Regions from separate parts of the Aquidulcibacter sp. genome, predicted to be linked through region 1. Evidence: predicted binding sites of a transcription regulator. Region 1 holds the regulator's gene; the other holds the start of a gene.
The links. Region 1 encodes LexA, which represses DNA repair genes until DNA is damaged. Its sites were predicted from a motif close to ATGTTCNCNANNTGTTCT; they were not measured.
Positions count from the first base shown of each region.

Region 1 (10,521 bases):
CCTGAGGTCGAAAGGGGTGTGTGAACTTGGGAGCATGAGCACCAGCCGCAAAGCAGCTGGAGAATGAGGCTGTGGGTTGATGAAAATGGAAAATTTTACCTTCAAGCTAAGTGAGGTTGACGGCCCTGAGGGTAGCGCCTTGGCGTCCCAAATTGCCACCCCTGAAGGTGGACTGTATTTCGACAACCAAATCCGACGCTACCTCAAGGCCGCTGTGCGTCGAAACGATGCGAAGGCGCGCAATAACCGAACCCTTGCGAGCGTCCTGCAAGAATGGACCGAGGTGGGTTATCTGAAAGGGCAAGTGTCCAGCATCGCCAATCGGGCCGGTATGTCGACAGCAACCCTTTACCGAGACTTCCCCGACAAATCATTTCTGTTCCGCCAGGCCCTCCAATTTGGGCAGGCAATCCTGATTGAAGCGGTTTCGACCTATCCTTCGCACCCAAACCCGATCCGGGACTTGACGGGCATGCTGTGTAACCACGCCGAGACACTCGCCCATCCCGCCCCCCAGCAAATGTTACTGGCTCAACGCCTGATGCTGCTGGAGCCTGATTTGCAAAGCGCTGTCAGTGCGATTGCCGCCGAAAATCATGAAAAGCTCAAACAGGTCTGGTACGCAAAAATCCAAGCGCTGGTCGATAGCGGCTGGATCAAACTCGACCATATGGAATGGCAACGCTGTCGCTTGGTTGGCGCACTGGAAGCGCGGACTTTTGGCTGGTTTATGATGGGCCATGCGCCGCGTAGCCCGGCCATTAGCTGGGAGCACGATGCACACCAAGTCGTCCTGGATTTCTTCCGGCTCTATGGCACTGCGAAATTCGATGAACATCGCCGCCTCTATAATTGGGATTGGGGGCTGGTGTGACCACCTCGCAAGAGCCTAAGGATGTTGATGAATTCATTCTGCAACAGCTTGAACTTATGCTTTCACAAAAGGGCAATCGCTTAGATGCGACCAACCGTAAGCAACGCATTGCGGCGGCAGTTCATTTTGAAACGCTCTCCAAAAACTACACGCAACTCAGTGTGCCGGCCGTGGCAAAGCGCGCCGGCGTATCAACGGCGACGCTCTATCGGCTGTTTCCAGACGATAATTCGCTCTATGAGGCGGGCTACAATTTGGGTCTACAACAATATCTGGCTTGGCTATCCTATGATTTCGTCCATCCAAATCCACTCATGCGGTTAGCGACGTTATTGGATCGGCGCATTCAATGTTGGACGCGACCAAAGGCGATGGAAGCGCTGTCGCCGCTTTATTACATGATCTGCGACCGCGACCCGAAGCTGAGTGAGCGCGCCACGCCGGGCTTGAAGCTTTCGTCAGACTTCTGGCTTGGACAATTTAACAAGCTGAAGGCAGAGGGCTATCTCGACGCTGAGCCAGACTGGAACCTGATCGAGATCTTTTGGGGGCCAATCGAAAGCCTTCACTTCTATCCCATAGTTCTGACGGATGTGCCTTATGTGTCGCAGACATCTCGGTTCGAAGATTGCTGGCGGACGGTAGACGATTTTCTGACGCTCTATGGAACGCCTCATTTTCAGGCAAGTCGGAAAAAATTTAACTGGGATGCCGATTTGGCGGCATTTCGAACCACAAAGTCAGTATAAGGAACTTGCGATGATCAGCCTTTATCTTTCTACTCAACTCAATCGATTGTTGAACCATCTGGCCGGGCGGACAGAGGAAGCGCTCAAACGAGGCTAGGAATGAATGCTCCCTTTCCCCGTGCAGAACAGCACCGCTGTTTCGAGCAACAGATTCGCACCCAATTGGCGGTGCGGGTGCGCCGTCATGATGATGGCACGCGCTCTTATCTGATCCTTGCGGCTGTCCTACAGGAATGGGCGGAAGTCGGCCTCTTAAGCGCCCAAATGACAACCATTGCAGCCCGCGCCAAGGTTTCAACCGCGACGCTTTATCGCCTTTTCCCCAATCGCGATGACATGCATCTGGAAGCCCTAGCGTTAGGCCAACAATTGCTGGTCGAGGCGATGAAGAAGTGTGCAGTCCACCCCAATTCGGTGCGCGCACTCTTTGACCTTGCACATTATGTCACCGCAATTTTGCAAGAGCCCTATTTCAAGCAATTCTCTCTCAGCCAAACTTTTCTCGTGCGGATGGATTCCCCCGTCAAGGAACAAGCAAGCATTATCGCGGTGGCAGGCAATAGCGCTATCAAAAAATTCTGGCGCGACCGCATAGAGGCCTTGATTGCAGACGGCTTTGTTCGCGATGACTCACGCACTCACATGATTTTCCGCCTCATCGGCCCGATTGAGGCCAGGACTTTGCATTGGTATCAAAGCGGTCGCGGCACCTACCAGCCTGAAAAGAGCTGGCCCGTAGAGATCAATCGTATTGTTGAAGCATTTTTCGATATTTATGGGACGCAAAAGTATCATACTGCACGCAAGTCACTAGCTTGGGACTCGGAGAGCTTTGCCGCTGTCAATCCTCAGGGGATGACTGGTTCAGCGACGGCTGCAGATACGGTGATACCAGCCAAACGCCTCCTTCATCTCGATGCGCTTGAGCGCTCGGTTGCAGAGGGTCCGCTGCCTACCGACTTCATCGCCTTTGTTGAAGCGCAGCTCCAACAAATGCTGACACATACGAGCCATCGGCTCGACACGAGCGATCGCTATTTACGAATCGTCGCCGCGACCTTGTATGAAAATTATCTTTTCGGCTTTGAACAAATCAGCATGGCGGGCGTTGCAAAGCGCGCCGGCGTGTCGACTAAAACCCTCTATCAGACATTCCCCGATGACTTGAGACTCTATCAAGAGGCCCATAGTTTGGGTTTAGCTTTCTTCAGCGCTTGGGTGTCCCGCGATGTAGCTAACGCCAATCCTTTGAAGCGCGTTAGCGACTTCCTCAAAATCGCCGTCGACACTTATTTGGACCCCCGCAGCCTGCAGGTCAGCTCAATCCAATTTGGCCTGCTGGCCGATCAAGGGCGCGAGACAAAGCTTCACACCTCAAATTTCATCAAAAGCTATATTTTCGCCTTTTGGTCTCGTCGATTTAGTCGCCTAAAGGCGGAAGGCTACCTCCAAGGCGAGATTGACTGGGCCATGATCCACGCCCTTTATGGCCCCATCCAGAGCCTGTCTTGGGGGCACAAAAGCAACCTCGGAGCTACGCCTAAGCCCGAAGGCAACTGGGCCGAGGCCTGCTGGCAAGTCGCCGAAGACTTCTTCGTCATTTATGGCACCCCGCAATTCCACGCCAAACGAAAGGCATTGGGCTGGGACGCGGCCGAGGAGCCAGAACCCGACACCAACTCATCCAATGAAGTCATGGCTGTGGTTCGGACAAATGAAATTTAGATATCGCTTGGCGAGAACACGGAGCTAGGCATTTGTGGGATTTGTGGAACAAACTTCACGCATGAAAAACAACGGTTTCTAGGCGCTAAAACGATGGACATTCGCACCAAGCCCGCACCAAGGCGGTTGAAATTTGACGAGAGAATACAAGCGCTTTTGCTACCCCATGCCAAGCGCCAAGATGATATCACGCGCAAACAACGCATTTGCGCAAGCCAATTGATAGAGTGGGTCAGTTTTGGACTGGCCGCCACAAATATGGCACGAATTGCGGAACGGGCAGGCGTTTCAACGGCTACACTTTATCGTCTGTACCCTGACCGAAATTATCTGACGGTTGATGCTCTGAAACTCGGCAACAAGGTTCTTCTCGAGACCATTCAGGAAGCGCCGCGCCATCCCCACCCTTTCCGCGATTTGGTAGAGATTGTCGACCACCTCTTAGCGATCTACCGAGAGTCCAGCGTGCTCATGCTCTGGCACACGCAAGCTTTCACCCTACAAAGTGAGACAGAAATATTTGCTGACGTCCAAAATAATTCAGCCTTATTCATTCAAGAACTACAAGAATTCTTTTTCAATATAATTGATCGGTTAGTTGCGGACGGATTTATTCAAGATAACAATCGATTGAGCATGTTCTTACGAATTCAGGGAGCGATTGAAGACAGGACGGTTGAATGGCAGGGGCGATATAAAGTGCCGTTTCAACCCGTCGTCAGTTGGTCTGAAGAGGCAGTGAAAATCGCCGAAGAGTTCTTCATTGTCCATGGCACAGCTAAGTTTAGAGCCTTGCGGCAGCAGGGCCAAGTTGCTTGGTTGGATGGTAAAAGCCTGCAGAAAAAAGCGCTGGAACCGGTTGATGAAAAAAGGCTTCAGGCGTCGATTGATCGCCAACTCCCCTTTTTGAGAGACGTCGAAGCGTCGTTACGTGCCAAGCCAAGGCCTGCGACGTCGGACGCATTCATCTGGCAAGAATTAGAGAGATTCATGCCCAAAAGCGGCAATAGGTTAGACGCCAGCAATCGGCGCAGCCGCATTGTGGCTTCCGCCATTGTGGTCAATTATTCGCAAGGCTTCCAAAACGTTAATATGGCAGCAGTGGCCAAGCAGGCGGGTGTTTCGACGGCCACTCTCTATCGTCTTTATCCCGATGACAGAGCCCTTTACGAGGCCGCGCATGGGCTAGGGACCAGTTTTTATATGGCGTGGCTGGCACAGGAATCCACGTCCCCAAACCCCCTTGTGCAATTTTGCGAATACACCTCGATTTCAATTGAAACTTTCCTTGACCCGCGCGTCAAAAACGCCATCTCGATGGGGGCATTCACCAATGCGCTGCAGCAATTGGACGAACATCTCAGCATCGGCGACTTGATTGTTATTTATACGAATATGCTTTGGCGAAAGCGCTTCGCGAGACTCTTGGAGGAAGGCTTCATTGACCAACCGCCGAGTTGGGACATGCTGCACGCGCTGCAAGGCACGACCTCGGCCATTATCGGCCTCTATCTGAGGCACGGCATCCAGCTTCAACCAAATGGGTCATGGTTCGCCGAATGCCGGACTGTCGTCGACGACTTCTTCCAGATCTATGGCACCCCTCATTTCCATGCGATGCGCAAGAAAATGAGGTGGGATGACGCTTTAGAAGCCCATCGTGCCAAGTCGCCTTAAGAAGCTTTGCCCGCCAAACGGCTTGCCGCCCGCTCTGGGCCGATCAGCATAAAGATCAACTTCATTTCTGGCCCATGCTCTTGCCCTGTCAGCGCCTTGCGCAAGGGCATGAACAGGCCCTTGCCTTTCGCACCAGTTGCCGCCTTCACCGCCTCGGTAAAGCCTGACCAAGAGGTCTCATCATAGGGTCCAGCTGGCAAAAGGCCCGCCGCCGTGGCGATAAAGTCTGGCTCGTCAATTTGCGGCTCAATCGGGCCTTGGACGACACGTGCCCAGAGCGCCACATCATCAAACTTCGCGAGATTACCGCGCACCGCCAGCCAAAAGGCTTCCCCCAGATCGCACTCAATCGCGGCAAGGCGCGGCTGGATCGCCGCATAGTCCGCATGCTGCAGCAATTGCGCATCCAAACGGCGGACATCTTCAGGGTCGAAGCGGGCTGGTGCACGGCCGATCTTGCCAAAGTCAAAACCCGCCACCAGAGCGTCCAAATTATCAACCGCCTCAACCGGGTCAGAGGTGCCGATCCGCGCCATCAAGGACAGGACCGCCAAGGGCGCTACCCCCTGCTCACGAAGGCTTTCAACCGACAGCGAACCGATACGCTTCGACAAGGTCTCGCCATCGGCCCCCACCAAAAGCGGGAAATGGCCGAATTCAGGTCGGGAGCCGCCGGTCAAGGCTTCAAAAATCTCAGCTTGAGCGCCCGTATTGGTCACATGGTCTTCACCCCGGATCACATGCGTCACGCCCAAATCCACATCGTCCACGACCGATGGCAGCGTATAGAGATAAGCGCCATCTTCGCGGATCAACACGGGGTCAGACATAGAGGCCGTATCCACCGTTTGCTCGCCGCGGATCAAATCTTGCCAAGCAACCCGCTTGCCCGAGAGCTTAAAGCGCCAATGGGGCTTGCGCCCTTCGGCTTCAAAGGCGGCCTTTTCAGCGTCCGTCAGGGCAAGGGCCGCGCGGTCATACACCGGGGGCAATTTACGCGACAAAGCGATCTTACGCTTGCGGTCTAATTCTTCGGACGTCTCATAACAGGGATAGAGGAGGCCTGCCGCGATCAGCCGATCCCGCGCCTTGTCATACACGTCAAAGCGGGCCGATTGGCGCGCCTCTTCATCCCAGGTCAGGCCCAGCCATGTCAGGTCCGTCCGGATCCCGTCTTCATAGGCTTGGGTGGAGCGCGCCGTATCGGTGTCGTCAATGCGCAACAAGAAGGTGCCGCCATGTTGGCGCACAAACAACCAATTGCGCAATGCGGTGATCACATTGCCGACGTGGAGCTTGCCGGTGGGAGAAGGTGCAAATCTGACTTTCATGTTTCTTTCCTATCAGGGGTGACTTAGCAGTCATGGCCCCGACAGGCGAGAGGGGCATGTGCAGGTCAACCGTGCTTTGGCTGCGGAAAAATTTGCAGCGGACTATAGACGTAAAAACGGAACAGAGTTAGAACATCGCTGCTTTGTTCGTGCATCGTTCACGGTGCCATCGGATTTATAGGGGCCAAGCGTACACGCGCGCCACGAGATAGGGGGAATTGATGCTGACGTCCAAACAACGAGAGCTTTTGCTATTCATTCATGAGCGTCTCAAGGAAACAGGTGTCTCGCCGTCCTTTGACGAAATGAAGGATGCGTTGGACTTGGCATCGAAGTCGGGCATTCACCGCCTGATCACCGCTCTGGAAGAGCGTGGCTTTTTACGGCGTCTGGCGCACCGGGCACGGGCCTTGGAAGTGTTGAAACTGCCCGATAGCGCCACAACCGCCGCCCCACCCAAGGGCCGCCAGCCCTTTACGCCACTGGTCGTGGGCTCCACGCCCGCAAGTGCCGCACCACCTTCACCACCACGGGCAGCCAATGACATTGCGGTTCTGGGTCGGATTGCCGCCGGTGTGCCCATCGCGGCCATTCAGCATGAGATCGACCGGATTGCAGCCCCTGACCAACTAGACCCTGCCCTGCACTTTGCCTTGGAAGTCAAAGGCGATTCCATGATTGATGCTGGCATTCTCGAAGGTGACTTTGTCATCATCCGCCGCACCGATGACGCCCAATCAGGCGATATCGTGGTCGCTTTGGTTGATGATGAAGAAGCAACCCTGAAGCGCTTGCGCCGCCGCGGCCAGTCTATCGCTTTGGAAGCCGCCAACCCCCGTTATGAGACCCGCATCTTCGGGCCAGATCGCGTGAAGGTTCAAGGCGTGCTGGCGGGGCTTTATCGGCGGTACTAGGCGCTGTTGCTGGGCTGGCTTTGGGCGGCGCACCGGGCAACCAGCCTGCGGCGGACAACAAAAAAAACACGCACCCAAACTGTGGAGTTCAAATGATGTCTCGTATCTGCTATGTTGAATTACCCGCAGCCGACTTGCCCGCAACGCGCGCCTTTTATGGCGATGCGTTCGGCCTTGCCTTGACCGACTATGGCCCCAGCTATTCCTGCACGACAAATGGTGACGTCGACCTCGGCCTACAGGGGGACTTAAGCGAGGCCACTACCGCACCACTGGCCGTCATCGCCGTCGATGATTTGGAGGCTTGCCTTGAGGCGGTGACCCAGGCGGGTGGCGTTATCACCAAACCGCTATTTGCCTTTCCAGGTGGTCGCCGCTTTCACTTCCGCGATCCAAGCGGCAACGAGCTTGCCGCCCTGAAGGCAGACTGAAAGCAAGCCTCACCTCCTCGGTGTTGAGGGCCCTGCAGCTTCTTTCCACGAGCCAGCCCTGGCCGCAGGCTTTGCCTTTGCAAAGGCATAGTTCGAGTTTGTGTGTGAAAGGTGGGTGGGTGTGATGGACCGCGCAACACGAGTTGCGCTTGCCGCTGCGTACACATGCGCAGCTTCTGCTGCGCGGTCCTTTCGGCGCGCCATTTCGCAATAACAATTGTCGGGTGGCTTCAAGATGAGCAGAGCGACGCTTTGAGCCGTACCAAGTTATTTCAGGGAATACCTAAGCCCATTTTAGCGCTACCTTGGACCGCGCAACAAAAGTTGCGCATGCCACCGCGTCGACAGGCGCAGCCCTTGCTGCGCGGTCCTTGGCTAAGGTCCCCTAAAACTCCGCCACCAAATCCACGCCGGATGCGCTTTTCAAAGCCCGGCGTGCGGCGACATCGATGGGGAAGCGGCCGGGGGCTTGGATTTCGACTTCGCGGCCATCGGCCAGTTCGACGACGACGCGCAATTCGCCAAAGCTGGATGAGGTGGCACCGCGCAAGGTCTCGGTCACACGAGCTAATTCTTCGATTGGCGCACCGCGCGCTAGGAACACTTTAATCCCCGCACAGCCCGACATATCGGTTTGATCCAACAGCTCAATCTTTTCAGCCGATAGTTTCAAATCGCCATCGCGCAGGCGCGCCTTGGCCCGGAAGCTGACCGAGGTTCCGGGGTCGAGATAATCGCGCGCCTCGTTGAGGGTTTCGGGCATAATCATGACTTCAAACTCGCCCGTGGGATCGCTCAACGTCACCCAGGCAAACTTGCCGCCATCGCGCGCCGGGCGTTCCTTGCGCGCCCGCACGACACCGGCCATGCGGAAAATCGCGTCTGATCCCTGCATTTTGGAGTGAATTTCAGAGAAGAAGACCGTCTGCCTACGCCGCAAAGCCTCAATCAAATCATCCAATGGATGGCCCGACAGGAACAGGCCAAGGGCGGCAAACTCATTATCCAAGCGCTCTTGCGCGGACCAAGGTTTAACGCTGGGCAAGGGTGCGCGCGGCGGAGGTGCGGAATCGCCAAACAGGCTCGTCTGGGCGCTTTGGCGATCCGAGGCAGCCGCATTGGCATGGGCCACCAATTGATCGGACGAAGCAAACACCAAAGCACGATTGGGCTCGATCGAATCAAAGGCCCCGGCCTTGGACAAAGTCTCCCAAGTCCGCCTACCCAGCACGCGCGGATCGACCCGCTCGGCCAGATCATGCAGGGATTTGAACTTGCCGCCTGCTTGGCGGATCTCCACCACTTGGGCCATAGCCGCCACGCCAACCGACTTAATCCCGCCGAGCGCATAGCGAATGGCGTTGTCTTGGACCGAGAAATCGGCCCCAGAATAATTAAGATCGGGCGACAACACCTTGATCTTCATGCTTTTTGCCTCTTGCATGAAGGCACCAAGTTTGTCGGTATCATCAATATCGAGCGACATAGAGGCCGCCATGAACTCGACGGGATGATTGGCCTTAAGATAGGCGGTTTGATAGGCGATCACGGCATAGGCGGCAGCGTGGGACTTGTTGAAGCCATAGCCGGCAAACTCGCTCACCAATTCAAAGATGCGGTCGGCAAGCTCGGCGTCCACGCCCCGTTCGGTGGCCCCGCTGACGAAGCGGTCCTTTTGCTTGGCCATTTCTTCGGGCTTCTTCTTACCCATAGCGCGGCGGAGCAAATCGGCCTCGCCCAAGGAATAGCCCGACAGAATCTGGGCGATCTGCATCACCTGTTCCTGATAAATGATGACGCCTTGGGTTTCTTTGAGAACGGAGACCAAGCTTTCATGCAAATAATCGGCATCTTTGCGACCAAATTTCACGTCGCAATAGGTCTCGATATTCTTCATCGGACCCGGCCGATAGAGCGAAATCAGAGCGATGATGTCGTCCAACGTGTCGGCCCGCATTTTGCGCAAGGTGTCGCGCATGCCTTGGCTTTCCAACTGGAACACGCCCATGGTCTTGCCCGAGGCCAAAAGCTCATAGGTTTTGGGATCGTCAAACGGCAGCGTGTCGAGATCGACCACAATGTCGCGTGCCTTCAAGAAGTCCAAGGCGCGCTGGATCACGGTGAGGGTTTTGAGACCCAAGAAGTCGAATTTCACAAGACCTGCCGGCTCGACCCATTTCATATTGAATTGGGTGGCAGGTAGGCTGGAGCGCGGGTCCTTATAGAGCGGCACCAACTCATGCAGCGGACGGTCGCCAATCACCACACCGGCGGCGTGGGTAGAGGCGTTGCGGTAAAGGCCTTCGAGCTCAATCGCAGCATCAAGCAGCGTGCGCACATCCGCATCGCGCGACCGCTCCTCCTGCAGACGCGGCTCATCCTTAATGGCTTGGGCCAAAGTTACGGGTGCAGCGGGGTTATTCGGCACCATTTTGGCCAGTCGGTCGACTTGGCCGTAAGACATATCCAAAACGCGGCCAACGTCGCGAAGGGCGGCGCGCGCCTGCAGCGTTCCGAAGGTGATGATCTGTGCGACACGGTCTGCACCGTACTTCTTCTGCACATAGTCAATGACTTTATCGCGCTTCTCCTGACAGAAGTCGATATCGAAGTCGGGCATGGAGACGCGTTCTGGGTTCAAGAAGCGCTCAAACAATAGGCCAAAGGCCAAGGGATCAAGGTCGGTAATCGTCAGTGAATAAGCGACCAGCGAGCCCGCGCCAGAGCCCCGGCCCGGACCGACTGGAATATTGTTTTCCTTCGACCATTTGATGAAGTCCGCAACGATCAAGAAGTAGCCCGCAAACCCCATCCGATTGA
Region 1 covers NZ_JBMLTR010000009.1:32,231-42,751, forward strand. Annotated here, with positions in the region: gene ACOVRA_RS01485 (TetR/AcrR family transcriptional regulator) at 80-874, shown strand; gene ACOVRA_RS01490 (TetR/AcrR family transcriptional regulator) at 871-1,623, shown strand; gene ACOVRA_RS01495 (TetR/AcrR family transcriptional regulator) at 1,723-3,348, shown strand; partial or broken gene ACOVRA_RS01500 (TetR family transcriptional regulator) at 3,442-3,657, shown strand; gene ACOVRA_RS01505 (TetR/AcrR family transcriptional regulator) at 3,820-5,025, shown strand; gene gltX (glutamate--tRNA ligase) at 5,022-6,356, opposite strand; gene lexA (transcriptional repressor LexA) at 6,578-7,270, shown strand; gene ACOVRA_RS01520 (VOC family protein) at 7,363-7,701, shown strand; gene dnaE (DNA polymerase III subunit alpha) at 8,087-10,521, opposite strand, start outside.

Region 2 (10,521 bases), on a different contig from region 1:
ATTAGCCTGTATCGGTCAATCTATCCGACTGACCTATGACAAGGGCCATGGTGTCGTCTTCGTTCAGAGGATTGACCCATGGCCCTTTTTAATTCCCCACCCCCTGCCGCTCAGCTTGGTTGGCGTTGGCCGCACTTCACGGCGACAGAATTGTCCTGCCCGTGCCGCAAGCATTGTACAGGCGAGTATTTTCATGATCCGCGCTTTTTAGACGCCCTAGAGGCGATGCGGCACGACGTTGGCCCATTGATCATCCGATCCGGTCATCGCTGTCGGGCCCATAATGCCGCTGTAGGTGGTGTCCAAAATTCCTACCATGCCAAAGCGATAGCAGCCGACATTGCCGTTACAAACAAGGACCGGGCACGAATATTACAGGCAGCCGTCAATGCGGGCTTCACCGGTCTAGGCTATGGCCGCAGCTTTTTGCATGTCGATTTGGGTCCAGCCAGAGCTTGGACTTATCCAGGTGCCTTGGGCTTATGGGTTAGAGCACTCGGGTTTGACCCGATGCGCAATCCATTAAAACCTCAGAAGCAACAAGCTTAGCCGCCCTTGCCCTTATTCTTGGCTTCTTTGGCTTCGCGCTCGGCTTTGGTTGGCGGTGGTGGGGCGCTGGCTTTGATCTGACGCGCTTGCAAGGCCAAAGCCTCACCGCGAGCGCCCTCTTCATCTTCGCAACTGACGCGATCTTTAAGAATCGGGTCGCGTCCAACGACACACAAGCCACTGGCAGCCACGCGGACATTGCCGACGCTGTCAGCTGGATCATTGGTGTCGCGATTGAGAAGTTGAGATGAAACCTCGGCTTGGGCGCGCGATTTGATCTCTTGGGCGTAGAAGGACAAAGCCGCGCTCTCGCCAGAACGGCCCATCGAGCCAGTCGCACTGGCAAATCGCTGAACAGAGTCAGCAAAAGCACGCGGCGAGATTTTGCCGGAGAAATAAAGACGGCGAGCCAGCACGGCCTCTGCACCGAAAAATGTTTCAGCAGAGCGCGGGTCGCGCTTTTCAAAGGCTAAAAAGCCCAACCGCTTGGTGGCCTCTAACGCAACCGCATCGCCTGCTTCACCTGGCGGTGCCAATGTCAAAGCATTGCGGAACGCTTGTTCTGCTTGCCGAAGATCACCAGCCGCGCTGGCCGCCGTACCGGCTTTCAGGGCCTCGCGCGCAGCTTCATCGGTGATGGGCGGTGGCGGTGGGGCCGGTTCGGGTGTTGCGACTGGAGCTGGAGCCACGACTTCAACGACGGGGGCTGCAACCTCTTCAACCGGGGCCGGAGCCGGTTTTGGGGGCGTTACTTTCTGAACCACAGGCGGACGCTGGGTACGCTTGGACTTGCTATGCTTCTGACCTGCGGTTTGCGCCAAAGCGAGGCTGCCCAAGCTCGCCGCCATACCCGCTAACAGGAACAAGTTTGTTTTGGAAACTTTCAAGTGACCCTCGGTTCTAGAGCGAACAAACTGTTGCTCCAATTTAGTCAGGACTCGCGCCAAGCGCCTGTGATTGACCACAATAGCGAACGCACGCTGCGACGCAACGCGTAACACGCAGAAGGGTTAGGGATTTCCTGCATAGTCACAAAGTAAGGCCGCAACGTGGCGTTCTAAACTCTCCCACTTCTTATAGGCGCGCACATCTTGGTTTGCCTCATGCCAAGCCTGCTGGAAAGCGCTAGCAAGGGCTTGATCGGCAAGGAGGTCTGCCAATCGATAGAGTCGGATGCGTATGGTGAAGAGGACTGCGCCTGTTTGGGGAAGCCTGCGAATGGTCTGGCGCTCGACCCTCACATGAAGCGCGTCCCTTGCCGCATCAAGGGCGGCCGCAGTGGCCGCTGCGCGCAAGGGCGTGGCGTCGGGCGTATAACGCGCGTCGCTCCATTGCACGGTCCAATTAAAGCGCTCCAGAACGAGCTCATCACGCAATAAGGAGAAGACACGAGAAATCCGCCCGCCCAGACCTGGATCGCCGCCGGGCACCGGTCGATGCAGGGCAAAGAGGCTTTTGCCAATGGCTTCATGAGCCGAGAAAAAGGTTGGACTGCACAAACACAGGGCCGTGTTGGTCCAAGCGCCCTCGCGCATTTCCATCAGTACCAGATCGTCGGAAACCAACCGGCTGGCGGCAAACAGGGGAGGCTCACCTGGATCAAAACTCTGACCACAAGCGGTGGCAACCAGCTGTGCCGCCTCTAATTGACCGGGCATAGAGCCTGTTACGCTAGCAAAAACCGCGTCGGATTCGGTATCCATAAGCGCATTTTTAGGCGCAAGCCAATCGGCCTGATCATCGGGCATCAACCAAGCTTGCGGCTCAATCGGGGCGAGGCCGACATCAAAGCGCGGCGGGCCCTGCTCAAATGGCAGAGGACGGGAGGAGGATAGCGCGTGCGACACGCTTTGTTGAAACCTGTCTGGGCGCAGGTTGCAAGCGGGCAGATGCGGTGAAGCCGCTGCCCACCGCTAAATTAGGGTGAATAGATCAGGGGGTCGTTTGTGGCACCAAATCATTGGGCCCAATCACCCGATTGGTCGACCTACTTGGATTGGCCTTGCTGGCGGCCGCAGCCCGTTGGCGATAAGTCCAAGAATCCGCTTCGTCGCCGCAGACGGTGGCAAACACACGTTGCGGCTTGCCGTCGGCCCCAATACGCACATCCTCTTGGGTTTGGCAGGTGGAATCTGGGTTCACATCACCGCTGAAAATGTCAGACGTGACTTTCAGGCCTTGGTCTGGCGCTGCTGCGCAGCTGGGGGTGGGCTGTCCTGGAGTCACAACGCACAGATTGGACGGGCCGAACAAACTCGCGGTGGGATCAAAGGCTTCCACATTCGCATCCGCGCCGGGTTGCTTCGCTGCGGGCCCGGACCAATCCAGCGGAACGGCCCCATCCGGGGTCGCAATCGCATTCTTCAGACCTGGCATGAGAGGGCCAGATGGTGATTGAGTCTCTGCACCAGTAGGTGAATCTGGCGACAAGGGTGACGTCGCCGACAATGCGACCATCATAAGGGCCAAAAATTGGGTCAACGCGAAAACCTCTCATGCACGGAACGACGAGATTGTAGATTGGCTGGAACATGCCTGCGAAGTCTTACTTTGGCGTGAATGCGTCGCCGGCTTGGGAAGTCGGCGGGCATAAGGGTCCTCCAACTTGATCTCAGGACGGGGATGACTCAATTGATGGACCGATAGATCACCTCGCAACAAAGCACGCACCGCCGCCTGAACCCGATTGACGACACCCAATTTTCGCGAGGCATTGCCTAAATGAAACTGGACTGTGCGGGCCGTCACGCCTGTCACCACCCCGATTTCCCAATTGGTTTTGCCTTCCAGAACCCAATGCAAACACTCAATTTCACGACTGGTCAGATGGGCAGGTTCGGCAGGTTGAAACAGGGCGGCAGCCGTCAGACGGCGGACGCGCTGGTAAAAGGCCATGGCAATATGGCTGAGCGCCTCCTCATCATCCGGGTCAAGGCGGAGCAGTCGAGGTGCAGCAAACATCATGATGGCCACACAGCCTTGTGGCCCATGGACGGGCGTGGTGATGCCATCGCGAAACCCTTGTTCGCGCGAGGCCCGCACAAAGTCGCGCTGTTCAGGGTTGCGGGCAGAGGCAAAAGCCCGTTGCCATTGGACAGAGCCCGCCCGTTGGATGGCCTGATTGCGGGCAGGGTCAGTCCGACAACTGGGCTCTGTGGCATATTGGCGTCGCCAAGTCGGGTCAAAATTGCCAAAGTTCAAAAGGCTGGTTGGATCCAACATCGGGTTGTGCGGCCCCGGGGCCAATTGATACCAGCCAAAGCCGCAAGCCTTGGCATAGGTGGTGAGGATGTGGTGGAGGTCGCCTTCACGCCTTGCGGCACGCAACTCGAGTAAAACCGCGGCAGTTAGGCTTTGAATCTGAGTCATCGCCGTCTCCGTTTGTGCTGCACTCTTCTGGTGCATTTAATAAGTTTATCAATTTTAGATAGAGTTTCTTGGTGGCGATAGGGGGGCGCTGTGTGTTTCCTCCGTTGCATGGGACCGCTCTCAGTGAAAATCGCGGCTATTGGCGAAGGCGCGGGTGGTCCGCTGTTGGGCGAGTGCACGATTATTGGCTTGAGTCAGCTTTGGATCTTCGCGCGGACTTTGATGTTCATCGGCGCGGGCCAGTGCTTGGGTGAAGCCTTGGCTGCCGTCGGACAATTCTGCCAGACGGGGGTTCAGATTGGTGACTCGGTCCGCGATCACATGGATGACGCCATGCTCTCGCTGCAGCCTGCCTCTGATGCCCATGAATTTTGCAGCCAAAGTCTCACGCCGGAACCGCTCAAAAATCTTTGGCCAAACAATCACATTGGCAGAGCCAAATTCATCTTCCAGCGTCACAAACAAGACGCCTTTAGCCGTACCGGGCTTTTGCCGCACCAAGACAAGGCCAGCAATATCAACGCGCGCGCCATTGGGGGCGGTCTTGAGCGCTTGGGAAGTCACAAAGCGCTTCTCGGTCAATTCAGCGCGGAAGAAGGACACTGGATGGGCTTTGAGACTGAGGCGCAGACGGGCGTAATCATGCACGACCTGTTCGCTCAGCGGCATCTCTGGCAGGGCAGGATCCACTTCTGGGCCATATTCGCTCGCATGCTCAAATAAGGGCAAGGCATGTTCAGCTAGGCCTTTGGCACGCCAAAGTGCTTGGCGGCGATCCAAGTTCAAGCTGCCCATCGCATCCCCATCAGACAGCAAATCCATCGCCCGACCATTTAAGCGCGCGCGCCGTTTCAGGTCTTCCGCATCGAGGAATCTTGCACCCCCAGCGCGGGCCGCAACCAAGCGGGCGGCATCGGCCTCCTTAAAGCCCTTAATCTCCCGCAGCCCTAGGCGCACGGCTTTACGGGCCTGCCCCGGACGCGCTTCCAACATAGTGTCCCAATCCGAAAAGCCGACGTCTGGCGGCAGCACCTCCACCCCATGCTCCTTGGCATCGCGCACCAATTGGGCAGAGGCATAAAAGCCCATGGGTTGAGCGTTGAGAATGGCGGCTAAAAAGACCTCGGGCCAATGCTTCTTCAGCCAAGCCGACACATAAACAATCAAAGCGAAACTGGCCGCATGGCTTTCAGGGAAGCCATATTCGCCAAAGCCCTCAATCTGGCGGAAACAACGCTCGGCAAAATCTTGCTCATAGCCATTGGCCACCATGCCATCGACCAAGCGTTTGCCAAATTCATGGATGATGCCGACTTTGCGAAAAGTTGCCATGGCGCGGCGTAAACGGTCTGCTTCAGAGGGTGTGAAGCCTGCCGCAACAATGGCGATGCGCATGGCTTGTTCTTGAAACAAGGGCACACCAAGGGTCTTGCCCAAAACGTCTTCCAGTGCCTTGGAAGGAAAGGTGACCTTCTCTTGGCCTTGGCGGCGACGCAAATAAGGATGGACCATATCGCCTTGAATGGGCCCGGGCCGCACAATAGCGACTTCAATCACCAGATCGTAAAAGGTGCGTGGGCGCAGCCGTGGCAGCATGGACATTTGCGCCCGGCTTTCAATCTGAAACACACCAACCGTATCAGCCGCGCAAATCATATCATAAACGGCGGGGTCTTCAGCTGGAATATCGGCAAGCCCCAGCCGCACGCCATAGTCGTGCTCTAAAAACTCAAAGGCGCGGGCAACACAGGTCAACATGCCCAAGGCCAGCACATCAATCTTCAAAATACCCAAAGCATCCAAATCATCCTTATCCCACTCCACAAAGGTCCGGTCTGGCATGGCGGCATTGCCAATGGGCACCACTTCATCGAGCGGCCCACGTGTGATGACAAAGCCACCAACATGCTGAGACAAATGGCGGGGAAATCCGTGCAGGGTGCGGGCCAGCATCATGGTCTGGGCAATCACGGGGGTCGTAATATCCAAACCTGTCATCTTGTGAATAAGGGCCGGATCAACCCCGCCGCGGCCCCAGCCCCAAACCGACTTGGCCAAAGCCTCTTGTGTATCCCCGCTCAACCCCATGACTTTGCCAACCTCGCGCAAGGAAGAGCGGCCACGATAGGAAATCACCACCCCAGCAATACCCGCCCGATGGCGGCCAAATTTGTCATAGATATATTGGATCACCTCTTCGCGGCGCTCATGCTCAAAGTCGACATCAATATCGGGTGGTTCGCGCCGCTCTGCTGAGATGAAGCGCTCAAACAAGAGGTCAACGCGGATGGGATCTACCGCCGTGATCCCTAAGCAATAGCACACCACCGAATTGGCAGCAGACCCCCGGCCTTGGCAGACAATGCCCCGGCTGCGCGCAAAGGCGACAATGTCATAAACGGTCAGAAAATAAGGCGCGTAACTCAATTCCGCGATCAGCGCATATTCATGATCCAAGGCCGCCCGCACCCGCTCTGGCACACCCTCAGGATAGCGGCCTTGCGCGCCCAATTCACTCAATCGAATTAAACTATCCATCGGGGTTTCCCCCCGTGCTACAACTTCATCGGGATATTCATAGGCCAGTTGATCTAGGGAGAAAGTGATCGCATCAAAAAGTTTCTTTTGCGCCTGAAGACAATCTTCAAACCCTTTGAAGAGGCGGATGATTTCTTCAGGGGGTTTCAGGCATTTTTCGCTATTTTGTAACCGCAAATAGCCCGCAGCTTCCAAAGTCGTCTTGGTGCGGATACAGGCCAAGACATCGGCCAACAGCCGGCGGTCTGGCGTGTGGAACAGTGCATCCATGGTGGCAATCAGGCGTGCGCGCGTGCCCTGAACCAGGCTCACCAGAGCGGCCAGACGTTGAAAGTCTGTACCGTCAAAAGGTCGGGTCGCGGCCACATAAAGGTCAGCGGTCAAGGGTGCGTCGGACAGGTGGGTCTGGGCTTTATCCAACCAAGCTTGGGTGAGGATGGGGGGTGGCACAAGGATGGCACAAGCCCCGTCCATGGCCTCCAACAGATCGGCTTTTTCTAGCGTGCAACTGCCCTTGCGCGAGCGGCGGTTGCCGCGCGTCAGACACCGGGTCAAGCGTCCCCAAGCCGCCCGGTCTTTGGGATAAAGGACGGTCTCAAATCCATCGGGCTCAACCAAGCGCGCACCAACGATCAACCGGATGCCGGCCTCTTTGGCGGCGACATGGGCCCGCACCACACCGGCGACGGTATTGATATCGGCCACGCCCAATCCTTGCAGCCCAAGGCCATGGGCCGCCCACACCATCTCATCGGGCTGGCTTGCCCCTTTCAGGAAGGAGAAACTGGTTGTCGCCAAAGGCTCAAAGATGCGCATGGACGCACCTCAATGGGATCAGCATTAAGTGAAGGGGCTTCATGCCGCACTCCCATGCACATACCATTTGGGATGATCGACTTTGCCGGGCAGGCCTTGGCGATAGAGCCAAAAGCGACGGCCCTCACTGGTCTCAATCCGGTAATAGTCGCGGTCATGGGCCTCGCCACAGGCAATACGCTCTGGCCCTTCGGCGCAAGCGACTTTGAAGGCTAAAGCGCGCCAGCGAAACAGGCGGGGTGGGCCGTCTGGTACTTCGGCGATGGCATCAATTGGTTCGGCGCGTTCTAACAGCAAAGCGGGGCGTCGCGCCGCCAAAGCTTCGGGGAAATGGCTCGCCTGCGGGCGTCGATCGGCAACCGCCACTTGGCGCACAGCCTGTTCGGGCACCCAATGGGCCACCGCCTCCATACGCGTCACCCGTCCAGCGCCTAAGCGGGCGGATAGGCGGTCAGCCAAACGATGGAGCGCATCGGCACTGGCCAAGGCCGCCGCAGCCACCGGGTCCAAGTCCATGACCTGGCCTTCCAATATTTCCACCACGGGCGCACAAATTTCAACCAGATCGACCCCAAAGCCTAAATCAAGCCCAGCGCCATTGGCCTCTGCCTCAATCCGTTCGCACAAGACCTTCGCCCACAAAACCGCGTCGCGATGGGCGCGCCCAGACCCGCCAACAAGCTGTAAGACGACCCCATCCACACGATAGAGATTGAGAACCAAGCGGCGTGCGCCTTCATTATAGGAGTCCAAAAGCGTGCACATTTCTCCTGCAGCCTTCGCCCCTGCCAGCTCCAAGCCTTGGCGGGTCATCAAGGGTTCGGCCAAGCGCAAGCGGATACGCCGCGGGATGATCTCCGCAACCGGGTCAATGGCTTCTTCCTCAAGCCCACGGGCCCGGTCCAAAGCGCGCACCAGATCAATACCAAACCGTCTGGCTAAAGCCGCCGACGATTGGGTGGCGACTTGGCCAATGGTCTTCAAGCCCAAAGCGCGCAAGCCCGTGGTCGTGCCGCTTGGCAGACGCAAAGCTTCCACCGGCAAAGCCCCAACCAAGGCGCGCAAAGCCGCTCCATCCGGCGCACTCAAACCATGGCGCGCCTCTGGCGCAAAGCGCGCCAAAGCAAAGGCCGCCCCCGGTGTCGCCGCGCAAGCTGCCCGCGCTGTCAGGCCCAAAGCCCGCATTTTGATGACCATATCGGCTAACATGGCGGCTTCACCCCCAAACAAATGGGCGCAGCCGGTAATGTCGAGGAAAAGCGCATGCGTGCCCTCAAGCCCTTTGACTGGCGCACAATATGGGCTCCACCGCATGGCCCAGCGTGCCAAAGCGGTCAGATCCTCACCCTCCCCCACGGGGTCACTATCGGCGACACAAACATCTGGCACCAAGGCCTTCGCCCCGGCCAACATCATGCCAGAGGATAGACCTGCCTCTTGCGCGGCACGATTGAGGGCAATGAGGCGAATTCCCCCGGCACTACGCGCAACCGTGGCGCACGGCTTAGCGCGCGAGAAACGTGTCCCATCGCCCTTAAGCAGAGAGGCGTTGCGGCTGAGGCGATCGGTTGGCCAGCGTGGCAGGCTGATACAGGCTATGCGTCGCATCATCATACTCCAAATCAAAGGATTGTGGACGCGCACCATTGCGGGCGCGTTCGAGGTGAAGTCTCCAAGCGGGGGGTCCAAGCCCCGGCAAAGCCGTCCCCAAGGGCACAGGGCGGCACGGTCGACTGGCGACAACCAGTCGCGCGCGTGCTGGCGCAAAAGCAGAGGTGCGCAGCCCTTGGACAGCCAGAACAAAACTATGGGCCTGCTCTGCCGCCAATTGGACCCGCCGTGCGCCGGCAAGGCTAAAGCCTGCTTTAGGGCCAGACAGAGCCAAAACACCGGCCAATCCAAAGGTTCGCGCCGCATCCTCCAGACAGGCATGAAAACCCTTCACATCCGGAGCACGCACCAACAAAATTCGCGATGGGCACACGCCAAGCTTCTGCAAACCCGGCCCATAAAGCTGCCCCCAAGCAGGCCCCCACCCCTGCCCGCGACTGGCATCTTCAATCACCACCAGATCGCCCGAGCGCTGCTGCAGCGCCTTGGCCAAACAGGCAAAAGCAAAGTGCAAGCTTGCAGGTTCATCCATGAAAGCAGCTGGAACCACTTCGGTCACAGCGCCCAAAGCCAATCCACCCCCCAAAGCTACGTCCAACCCGTCTGCACCTGTTGGCAAACAGCTCAAGGCCGGACGGCCCTCGGTCTCAATAGCCCGTATCTGGGTACGCAAAGCGGTCAAATCCGGTCTCATGGCTGGAACTCACACACCTTTCTGCTCTTTATGTTCTTGATTTGTTCTAATCACGAAGAAGCCAGTGAGTCGAGTCGGAAATCTGATGCCTTTTTGCGGGCATGTCCGATAATGACGTAGAACCGAAACGAGGATATCCCACATGCACAAACAACTAAAACCAAGGTAATCGGCTAAAATCGGCAATTTAACTCAACAGAAACACCATTCAGTCTATAAACAGTCCATCTGTTTAGGATGGCTGCATGAAATCGCTCCCCAGGTTACTGACTGTGACGTTTGCAATCCTGCTTCTAGCAGCGGCTTCGTCGTGGCAGTTTGCCTCCTATCGCGATATCAATACGCGACAGATTTTGTTCACCGAAGCTACCGGCGAGATCAATCGTCTCGACGAAGTGTTGACCATGTCTGCGCTCATGCATGCGACGACAGCCGACCCGAAATGGGCAAAGCGTTACGAAGACAATACCCCCCGCCTGGAAGCAGCCATTGTCAAAGCCACCTCCATCGGCCCCTTGGGCGTGAAAGAAAGCCTCGGCGAAGTTGATCTGGCCAATACCAAGCTCATCGATCTTGAACGCCTGTCCTTTGCTTTGGTGGCCGACGGCAAAAAAGAAGACGCCCTCAAAATTCTATCGTCGCAAGATTATGCCGATCAAAAAGCCACTTATACACGTGAAATCAAAAAGGCCTTGGATTCTGGTTCCGCCGATATTCAATCCGCCAAAGCGCGTATCCAGACAGGGTTTCTGGTCACGATTATCCTGGTTGGCATTGCTTTCATTTTGATATTCGAACTTTGGCGACAAGATCGCGAGATCGTCCAAAAAGAAAAGATCCGCTATCGAGAGTTTGCACGCTTTGCCGAATTAGCGCGCAACCCCGTGGTGCGGACCAATCAGAAGCGCGAAATCATTTGGGCGAATGACGCCTATCTTGCGCTA
Region 2 covers NZ_JBMLTR010000219.1:191,969-202,489, reverse strand. Annotated here, with positions in the region: gene ACOVRA_RS16465 (D-Ala-D-Ala carboxypeptidase family metallohydrolase) at 79-549, shown strand; gene ACOVRA_RS16460 (hypothetical protein) at 546-1,436, opposite strand; gene ACOVRA_RS16455 (heme-dependent oxidative N-demethylase subunit alpha family protein) at 1,560-2,396, opposite strand; gene ACOVRA_RS16450 (hypothetical protein) at 2,482-3,030, opposite strand; gene ACOVRA_RS16445 (helix-turn-helix transcriptional regulator) at 3,043-3,918, opposite strand; gene ACOVRA_RS16440 (error-prone DNA polymerase) at 4,039-7,272, opposite strand; gene ACOVRA_RS16435 (DNA polymerase Y family protein) at 7,312-8,886, opposite strand; gene ACOVRA_RS16430 (ImuA family protein) at 8,807-9,577, opposite strand; gene ACOVRA_RS16425 (PAS domain S-box protein) at 9,823-10,521, shown strand, end outside.
Region 2: the regulator LexA is predicted to act here: its motif matches at 9,608-9,625, upstream of ACOVRA_RS16430 (ImuA family protein).